One region of the Fictibacillus sp. 5RED26 genome, then DNA from elsewhere that is predicted to be linked to it. Evidence: a T-box and tRNA genes for the amino acid it is inferred to sense, from the RefSeq annotation. Region 1 holds a T-box; the other holds one or more tRNA genes.
The links. A T-box is a leader RNA that pairs with one kind of tRNA and senses whether it is charged. The one in region 1 lies ahead of ileS (isoleucine--tRNA ligase), so its partner is inferred to be a tRNA-Ile.

Region 1 (5,090 bases):
CGGAAGCACAAGATATCGCAGATCAATTAAAAAATCGACGAGCTGTTGTTATGAATTTGCAAAGAATTCCGCATGATCAAGCAAAAAGAATCGTAGACTTTTTATCAGGGACTGTTTATGCAATCGGTGGTGACATTCAAAAGTTAGGACCGAATACATTTTTATGTACTCCTGAAAATGTTGACGTTTCTGGAACGATTTCAGAAATGATGGAAGAAGATTAAATCAGGCAGGTGAAAATTATTGAATATGATCTATGCAGTTGAAGACGTAGTACTAACTCTTATTCAAATCTACTATTACATGATTATCGGGTACATACTATTATCTTGGTTTCCGAACGCTCGTGAGTCATCCATCGGTCAAGTGATCGCAAGACTCGTTGAACCGTATCTAGCTCCTTTCCGAAAGATTATTCCACCTCTTGGCATGATTGACCTTTCGCCGATCGTAGCTCTAATGGCACTGCACTTTGCTCGTTTTGGAGTAGCTGCGATTGCAGATATGATTGCTCGTTCAATATAGGTCTTATAATGAGCATCTATCAGCATTACAGACCAGAAGAGCATGAATTTGTGGATCGTGTTTTAAACTGGAAGTCTGAGGTGTTGGAAAGGTATAGTCCAAGGCTGACTGACTTTCTTGATCCACGAGAACAAGAAATCGTAAAAACAATCGTTGGAAACGATACAGAAGTACGCCTCTCGTTATGGGGAGGCTCTTCTTTTTCTGAACGGAAAAGAGCATTGATCTATCCTGATTACTTTGAAGTTCAAAACGATGATTTTCAATTAGTCTGCTACGACATTCAATATCCCGCTAAATTCTCCACCATCGAACATAGAGATGTTTTAGGGGCTTTGATGAACATCGGCGTTAAACGAGGGAAGTATGGTGATATTTTAATTTCAGGAGATCGTGTTCAGTTCATATGTGCGACAGAGATCGCTGGTTTTATCGAGTTAAACTTAACGAAAGTCGGAAAGACAGGTATTAAGTTACATACGATCCAAGAAAACGAATTGACAGAAGTAAGGACTGAATATAACGAAAAGAGCGGGACTGTGTCCTCTCTAAGACTAGATGTTATTGTCGCCGAAGTGTACAACCTATCTCGCGCAAAAGCATCTCCCTTGATTCAACAAGGACGGGTTAAATTAAATCATAAGATCGTCGACCATGTTTCAACTGAAATGATGGAAGGTGATGAGCTATCTGTAAGAGGATTCGGCAGGAGTAAGCTCATCGCGATTGAGGGAACAACAAAGAAAGAAAAGTGGCGTATTCGTTACGGACTATTAAAATAATTTCCTTAAATAGAAGGAATGACAGAAAATTTGTCGAAATTAGGTAAAAAATAATGCATCTATGGAGGTGGCCGTTGTGCCTTTAACACCACTGGATATTCATAACAAGGAATTCACAAGAGGTTTCAGAGGTTATAGTGAAGATGAAGTGAATGACTTTTTAGATCAAGTCATCAAAGATTATGAAACAGTGATCCGAGAAAAGAAAGAACTAGAGGAAACGGTAGAGAACCTTGAAGAAAAGATCTCATATTTTAAAAACATTGAGGAAACTCTAAATAAGTCGATTCTGATTGCTCAGGAAACTGGCGAAGAAGTTAAGCGCACAGCAACGAAAGAAGCTCGCTTAATTGTAAAAGAAGCAGAAAAAAATGCCGATAGAATCATTAACGAATCGTTATCTAAATCTCGTAAGATTTCAATGGAAATCGATGAATTGAAGAAGCAGTCTTCCGTTTACCGAACGCGCTTCAAAATGTTGATTGAAGCACAACTTGAAATGTTAAAGAATGATGATTGGGATTCTTTAAATGCACCTGATAATCTTGAAGGCTATGAACTTCAAGAAGTAAAGTCGTAAGCTTGACATTACTTTGAAATATCGCATATACTTTTCTAAGATTAATATGTGACGAAGACGGGGACAGTAAATTACTTTTATCTATTCAAGCGATCTAGGAAATGGTGCGAGCCTAGTATAGAGATGTATTCGAAGATCACCCCTGAGTTCCTGGACTGAAAAAAAGCAGTAAGTTCAGGCGCTTCATCCACGCTACGGATGACTAAGCGGGTTTCGTGTTATGTCATGAACCTATTAGGGTGGTACCGCGGGATAACCTTCTCGTCCCTACTGTGAAAATGCAGTAGGGACGAGAAGGTTTTTTTGTTTTAACACGGTACTTTTGGTCATCTGTCACGTTTTATCGTAATGAAGGAGGAAAGATGATGAATTATAAAGACACGTTATTAATGCCGAAAACAGAGTTTCCGATGCGAGGAAATCTGCCTCAAAGAGAACCTGTCGTTCAAGACAAATGGAAAGAACTAGACATCTACAAATTGGTGTTAGAAAATACAAAGGACTTACCTCCGTTTATTCTGCATGACGGACCACCCTATGCAAACGGTGATATCCACATCGGGCACGCAGAGAATAAAATTCTAAAAGATATCATCGTGCGCTTTAAATCAATGACAGGACACTATGCTCCTTATGTTCCCGGTTGGGATACTCACGGGTTACCGATTGAAACTGCACTAACGAAAAGCGGTAAAGTAAAACGCAAAGAACTAACTGTTGCAGAGTTCCGTAAGCTTTGTGAAGAGTATGCGCTTAAACAAGTCGATCATCAGCGTGAGCAGTTTAAACGTCTAGGTGTTCGTGGTGATTGGGAAAACCCATATATCACGTTAGATAAAGGGTACGAAGCTCGACAGATCGAAGTATTTGGTGAAATGGCCAAAAGAGATTTAATCTACAAAGGTCTAAAACCAGTATATTGGTCTCCTTCATCTGAATCTGCATTAGCAGAAGCAGAGATTGAGTACCAAGATAAACGATCAGCTTCTATCTATGTAGCGTTTGATGTGAAAGATGGAAAAGGTGTTCTTGATGCAGATGAGAAACTTGTAATCTGGACTACGACGCCATGGACGATTCCAGCGAACTTAGGAATCTCAGTTCATCCAGAATTAGATTATGTTTCCGTTCAAACTGAAAATGGAAAGTATGTTGTTGCTGAAGCACTATTAGAATCACTAACGAAAGAATTTGAGTGGGACCAAGCCGAAGTAGTGAAACGCTTTAAAGGTGCTGACATTGAGCATGCAGTAGCTAGTCATCCTTTATATGACCGTGATTCATTAGTCATGCTGGGCGACCATGTAACAACGGATGCAGGTACTGGGTGTGTTCATACAGCTCCTGGTCATGGTGAAGATGACTTTTTAGTAGGTAAAAAATACGGTCTAGAAGTATTGTGTCCAGTTGATGACAGAGGTGTTATGACGAAAGAAGCACCTGGATTTGAAGGTATGTTCTATGATGAAGCGAATAAGCCGATTACTGAACAATTACAAGAAAAAGGTGCTCTTCTAAAGCTTTCATTCATCACACACTCTTATCCACATGATTGGAGAACGAAAAAACCGGTAATCTTCCGTGCAACGGCTCAATGGTTTGCTTCGATCAAAGGAATCCGCGAAGATATGCTTTCTGCGATTAAAGAAGTAAATTGGGTTCCGAATTGGGGCGAAACACGTTTACACAACATGATCAAAGATCGTGAAGACTGGTGTATTTCTCGTCAAAGAGCTTGGGGTGTTCCAATTCCAGTCTTTTACGGTGAGGATGGTGAAGCAATCCTTACAGAAGAAACGATTAGTCACGTAGTAGAATTGTTTAGAGAGAATGGATCAAACATTTGGTTTGAAAGAGAAGCAAAAGATCTCCTTCCGGAAGGATTTACTTCACCTCATAGCCCGAATGGCCGTTTCTCAAAAGAGACGGATATCATGGACGTTTGGTTTGATTCAGGTACATCTCACTGGGGTGTTCTTGAAGAGAGAGAAAATTTAGTAAGACCTGCTGATCTTTACCTTGAGGGATCTGACCAATATCGTGGATGGTTTAATTCTTCACTTTCTACATCTGTTGCAATCACTGGTAAATCTCCTTACAAAGCAGTCTTAAGCCATGGTTTCGTTCTCGATGGAGAAGGACGTAAGATGAGTAAGTCAATTGGTAATACACTAGATCCGATCAAGGTGATGAAGCAGCTAGGTGCAGATATCATCCGTTTATGGGTATCTTCTGTCGATTATCAATCAGACGTACGTGTATCAGACGATATTTTAAAACAAGTTGCTGAAGTATACCGTAAAATCAGAAATACACTTCGTTTCTTGTTAGGTAACCTGCATGGTTTTGATCCGAATAAGCACTCTGTGAAGTTTGAAGATATGCCAGATCTAGAAAAATACATGATGGTAAAACTTGATAAAGTAGTAGCTAAAGTGAAAAAAGCTTACGAGGACTATCAATTTATCACGGTATATAATACGATTCATAACTTCTGTACAATTGAGTTAAGTTCATTCTATTTAGATATGGCAAAAGATACTCTATACATCCAAGCAGAGGACGATCATAAACGCCGCAGCATTCAAACTGTGCTTTATCAATCATTAATGGCACTTACTAAGCTATCTGCTCCTGTTCTTTCTCACACGGCTGATGAAGTATGGGAATACATTCCAGGTGTTGATGAAGTAAGTGTTCAATTAACTACAATGCCAGAAGTGCAGAACTACCAAGGTACAGAAAAGCTTGAAAAAGACTGGGATGTATTCATGGATGTTCGTGACGAGGTATTAAAAGCACTTGAAGAAGCAAGAAGCCAAAAAACAATTGGTAAATCACTAACGGCTTCAATCAAACTTTATCCGACCGAAGCTTTAAAACCATGGTTAGAATCAGTAGAAGATTTAAATAAACTCTTTATTGTTTCTAAAGCTGAAGTAGGGGGAGTGAAATCAGAAGCTCCTGAATCTGCAGGAGTATATGAGCATGTTGCTGTTTCAGTTAGCTCTGCAGAAGGTGAAACATGTGAACGCTGCTGGGTTGTTTCTGAAGATGTTGGGAAGAACGAGAGCCATCCAACCCTTTGTGCAAGCTGCGCAGAAATCGTTGAAAAGCACTACGCTTAATTGTTTTCGTATTCATTGTTGTTCTTTGAAAGTGGTTGATTTCCGTTTCAGATGCTCGCTTTCCGCGGGGCAGGC
Region 2 (5,090 bases), on a different contig from region 1:
TACGATCGTTTCCTCGAGAAGTATAATAGTCCATTCTCGATTTAGGAATTTGCTTTACTTGGCCAAATATATCACGGAATGAATTATTAAATGGATAAGAACGTTCAGCATCCGGCTTAATATCCACACCTTCTAACTCAGGTAAGTGTTCACTGACGGTCGCAATCTCTTTTTCGGTCGCACCAATCTTTATACGCTGTGGAGATAGTGTATAGCCTCGGTCCATCTCACTTTTTATAGCCAGCACTTCAAGTTCTTTTTCAGAAAATGAGTTGATATCCTCTTCTGTTACTTTTTCTAGCATAAGATCGTATAGCTCTTCCGGAGGTGTATCTTTCTTTTCCTCTTTCGAGATTCTTGATTCAACTTGCTTTTCGTTCAAAAAAATAAAATAGTCTTTTTTGTCTCGCTCCGTCAACTCTTCTGTTCCTTTTTCGATGAGATCTGCAAGCTTCTGTGCCAACTTATGTCTTTCATCAACATCTGCTTCTTGTGTTCTCGTATATGTAATAGAGAAAACTGGTTCATTATCAACAACTACGCGGTAATTAGCATCAAGCATCTTTCCACGCGGAGCATCCAATTTCGTTGTAACATTTTCTGTTAAATAGGCTGTACGCTGATATTCCTCTCCTTTAACAATCTGTACATAGCCAAGACGGAGAACTAGAACAGAAAAGAGAAAAAAGACAGAGATAAATAAGGCATTGATACGAATCGGAACATGATTTTTTTTCTTTTTATCTTTTGTTTTCATAATATTGTAAATCTCCCTTTAAAACAGCACAGACACCTTAAAAAAGGTGTCTAATGTGAACCGGTAATTATATCTACATAATAATAGTATCCTTACCAAGGTAATTATGTCAAAAGATAATCATTGTTTATTTGTGTTGTTACCATCTTGTTGAGTCTCAGCGATCTCAATCGTTTTTGAAGAGTTAAATGTGGGGAACGAAACTTTTCTTAAACAAAAATAAATCATAAAGTGTCCAGCACCTAGAATAGGAAGTAATAATGGAATGCCTTTTTCTTCAGATAGAAGGTGTACTACGATGATAAACGTAAGAATAGAAACGATTCTTCCTGCATTCAGATACATCTCACGAACAACGATATATTCAATCCTTTTTTCGTGTATACCACGGCATTTCCCAATAATATCATAAGTTAATGACACATAAGGCACTAACAACAAAGGATAAGCGATCGATACTGATACTCCATATATAATGAGAAGTGTAAATGAAATAGGAAGTAGCAGCATGAATGGGGATACGAATAAGAGCAGCCCTCCTCCAAATATCGCCTTCATACGATTTTTGGGATTCAAGTAATGGGATACACAATAATATCCGATAAACGAAACAAAAGATTGGATGAAACCATACGTTCCAAGAGCAAATTCACTTTTAGAAGCCGTGTACACCCAAATGACGATTAAGAAAATAAAAGTACCTTCCCGAAATCCTTGAAAAAAGTGTGCTCTTAATAGTTGCAACCAAGCTTTATCGTGCTTACGTTCTTGCAAAACTTTTCTGATACCGTACAGACCGTCTGCTGTTCTCCTCTTTAAAAAAAAACTGATGACAACTGCTATCAAAAATAAAACCATCGAAATACTGAATATGGTTTCATACCCCAGATGTTTGTCCATCCTAGTAATGATATAACCTGCACTCAGTGGTCCGATCATTCCTGATATTGAATTTAGAACACCTAAATATCCATTAAAAAAGTCTCGAGTCTCGGGTTCTGTAACCTCAAGAGTCAGAACATTAAACGCGAGCCAGTAAAATCCCAACCCGAATCCTAACATGGCTCCTAATAAAATGATGTAGTTACTTGCCATCGAACCCATCAAAAGGACTCCTATATAAAACAAAGCAAGGATGAAAACTCCAATCCTTAATACGATGACGCGATCGATCTTTTTCGCAAACCAACCAGCAAAATAGAACGCTATTGGCTGCATTACAACAATAGAAAGGTTATAACAGGCAATATCGGTGATCTTTCCCGATTGTTTCCACAGAAATATGTTAACAAATGTATTAGATAGAGCCGTACTTAACGTAAACAATCCACCTACAAATAACAGTAAAAACAAATCCCTAGGGTATTGGTCGGTATCCATGATTTTTTTGATTCTCATGTTTTCGCCCCCTTACATTTCGTCGTTAGTGTCTTTCAAGACGATAGGAGCTATTCACTTTTAAAGAAATTGGATTTTATTGCAAAGTTGTTTTCATATACTTTGGTGCTCATTAAAAGTAGTTGATCTCCACTCTCAGTTGACTATAGGTCGCATAGTAAGTGAAAAAGAAACATTCAAAAGCAACAAATTTTTTAAACAACAAGTTTTTGCAAAGAAGGAGTGAACGAATTTGTTTGAGTATTGGATATATGATCTTGTTGATGAACAACTCTTGATTCAAACCTTACAGAGTTCTAAGGATAAAAATACAGATCAGCGTCTACTTTGGTACTTTCAATCCAAAAATGTATTTGTAGTTCAGTCCACTGTACCCTTTGGTGATGGCAACTTCACCCTAGATGAATTACTAGTATCATTATCTGATCATTATGAAATTCACGATAAAGGCATAATAAAAAGCCACTGGCATGCCAGTGGCTTAGTTACTTAATTATTTTGCTTCGTTGTAACGCTTTTCAACTTCATCCCAGTTTACAACGTTCCAGAACGCTGAAATGTAATCAGGACGCTTGTTTTGATATTTTAAATAATAAGCGTGCTCCCACACATCAAGTCCAAGGATAGGTGTCTTCCCGTCCATAACAGGAGTATCTTGGTTTGGAGTGCTTGTTACTTCAAGCTCTCCATTGTTTACTACTAGCCAAGCCCAACCAGAACCGAATCTTGTCTTCCCAGCGTTTGCAAACTCTTCTTTAAATGCATCAAGACTTCCAAATTTGTTGTTGATCTTGTCAGCAAGTTCGCCTGAAGGTGTGTTCGCTCCACCTGGTGCGATTACTTCCCAGAATAAGCTGTGGTTCGCGTGTCCACCGCCATTGTTTCTAACAGCGTTTTGAATGCTTTGCGGAAGAGCATCTAAATTAGTTAAAAGATCCTCTAAGCTTTTGTTCTCGAATTCAGCTTGTCCTTCAAGAGCAGCGTTTAAGTTATCAACGTATGTTTTGTGGTGGCGACCGTGGTGGATCTCCATTGTTTCTTTGTCAATATGCGGTTCAAGTGCACTTGTTTCATAAGGTAATGCAGGCAGTTCAAATTTAGCCATGTTCATTTCCTCCTCATAATATGTAAAATTTTTTATGTTCATTTTCAAGAGTTACTTGAAAAGTGAAACCAGTTAATCAACTTTCTTGTTTAGAAAGTATTCAACATGTTTACCTTATCAAATTTAGAATGAACTTTCAATTCTTAAACACTGTACCCTTTTTAAACATAAAAAAACCTTACGACACGCTTATCGTAAGGTTGATGTTATATGTATGGTGGCTCGAGACGGAATCGAACCGCCGACACGAGGATTTTCAGTCCTCTGCTCTACCGACTGAGCTATCGAGCCAATATGTAATGGAGGAGGTAGAGGGATTCGAACCCCCGCGGGTCGTTAAACCCCTGTCGGTTTTCAAGACCGATCCCTTCAGCCGGACTTGGGTATACCTCCTCGATTATGGTGGACCCTGTAGGACTCGAACCTACGACCAATCGGTTATGAGCCGACCGCTCTGACCAACTGAGCTAAGGGTCCATTGGAAAAACTTATGTAAATATTATGGGGCGGACGAGGGGAATCGAACCCCCGAATGTCGGAACCACAATCCGATGCGTTAACCACTTCGCCACGACCGCCATCGTGAGTAAAGAAACATTTTGGTAGCGGCGGAGGGAGTCGAACCCACGACCTCACGGGTATGAACCGTACGCTCTAGCCAGCTGAGCTACACCGCCAAAATGGCTCCACAGGTAGGACTCGAACCTACGACCGATCGGTTAACAGCCGATAGCTCTACCACTGAGCTACTGTGGAATAACGTCTTAACGTTTGTTAAGGACAAGAACTACTATAGCACGATGTTTCATTTAAAGTCAATAACATTTTTAAAATTCATCTAAACGAACACTTGTGCTTTTTCAGAACAAAAATAATATAGCATGGTGGTACATAATTAGCAAGAGCGTATTATAAGACTTGGAAATAAAAATAACCAATCATAATGGCTTGCGTAAGCACTTTTATAAGTGTGGTACCGACAAAGGCAAGAACAGTCCCTATCCCTATTGATACAGCGGCTTTAAGTCCTTTCTTTTGAAAAAGAAGCTCTGCTAATACTGCGCCTATAAAGGGCCCGATCAAGATCCCTGCGACCGGTATAACAAATGGTCCTGCGATCAAACCGATCGTACTTCCCCATAGAGCTGCCTTTGACCCGCCTTTTTTCTTCACTGCGTATGCATTTCCTACATAGTCAATGACAAATAAACTGATAAACAATAACACTTGAACAATGATGAAGAATGGTGTGAAAGGTTCGAACGAAAACGCAAATCCATAGATGATAAAGCCTGCCGCAAGAAATAATACACCCGGTAAGATGGGATAGATTAACGCTACAAAGCTAATGGCAAAAGCTAGACCGATGATGATCCAATATAAAATATCCATATGTACTTCTCCTTTATATTCTAAAAACACTAACTAAAAAACCAAGAGGCTAAAAAGCCTCTTGGTTTCATTTTACTTCTCTAATACTGCTTCTGCAATGTTAACAGCATGGTCGCCTATTCTTTCAAGGTTGCTGATGATATCAACGAAGACGATACCAGCATTTCCATCACACTGGCCTTCATTCATACGCATTATGTGTTGCTTACGAAGTGTACGCTCCATCTTATCGATTTTGTCTTCTAAGCTTAAGACTTCCTTAGCAAGTTCAACATTACCTTCTTCAAGTGCCTTAACCGCTTTATCAACAGTAGAAACTGTTAACGTAAACATTTCATCAAGGTCCTTTTTGGCCGTATCTGTTAAACGTACATTGTTTCGTAATTGATAGTCCACAAGCTCAATAATATTCTCCATATGATCTCCGATACGCTCTAT

Region 2: it has a tRNA-Ile gene. The T-box ahead of ileS (isoleucine--tRNA ligase) is inferred to sense a tRNA for this amino acid. The anticodon was not compared.

Annotation. Positions count from the first base shown of each region.
Region 1 is NZ_JACZDU010000001.1:1,029,576-1,034,665, forward strand. Features, by position in the region: gene IHV10_RS05445 (cell division protein SepF) at 1-224, shown strand, start outside; gene IHV10_RS05450 (YggT family protein) at 250-525, shown strand; gene IHV10_RS05455 (RNA-binding protein) at 534-1,307, shown strand; gene IHV10_RS05460 (DivIVA domain-containing protein) at 1,384-1,887, shown strand; T-box leader at 1,933-2,159, shown strand; gene ileS (isoleucine--tRNA ligase) at 2,253-5,015, shown strand.
Region 2 is NZ_JACZDU010000007.1:1,294-6,383, forward strand. Features, by position in the region: partial or broken gene IHV10_RS18890 (penicillin-binding transpeptidase domain-containing protein) at 1-757, opposite strand, end outside; gene IHV10_RS18895 (MFS transporter) at 878-2,155, opposite strand; gene IHV10_RS18900 (hypothetical protein) at 2,388-2,648, shown strand; gene IHV10_RS18905 (superoxide dismutase) at 2,649-3,260, opposite strand; tRNA gene IHV10_RS18910 (tRNA-Phe) at 3,476-3,551, opposite strand; tRNA gene IHV10_RS18915 (tRNA-Ser) at 3,561-3,653, opposite strand; tRNA gene IHV10_RS18920 (tRNA-Ile) at 3,661-3,737, opposite strand; tRNA gene IHV10_RS18925 (tRNA-His) at 3,763-3,838, opposite strand; tRNA gene IHV10_RS18930 (tRNA-Met) at 3,861-3,937, opposite strand; tRNA gene IHV10_RS18935 (tRNA-Asn) at 3,942-4,016, opposite strand; gene IHV10_RS18940 (DUF456 domain-containing protein) at 4,170-4,652, opposite strand; gene IHV10_RS18945 (Na/Pi cotransporter family protein) at 4,725-5,090, opposite strand, start outside.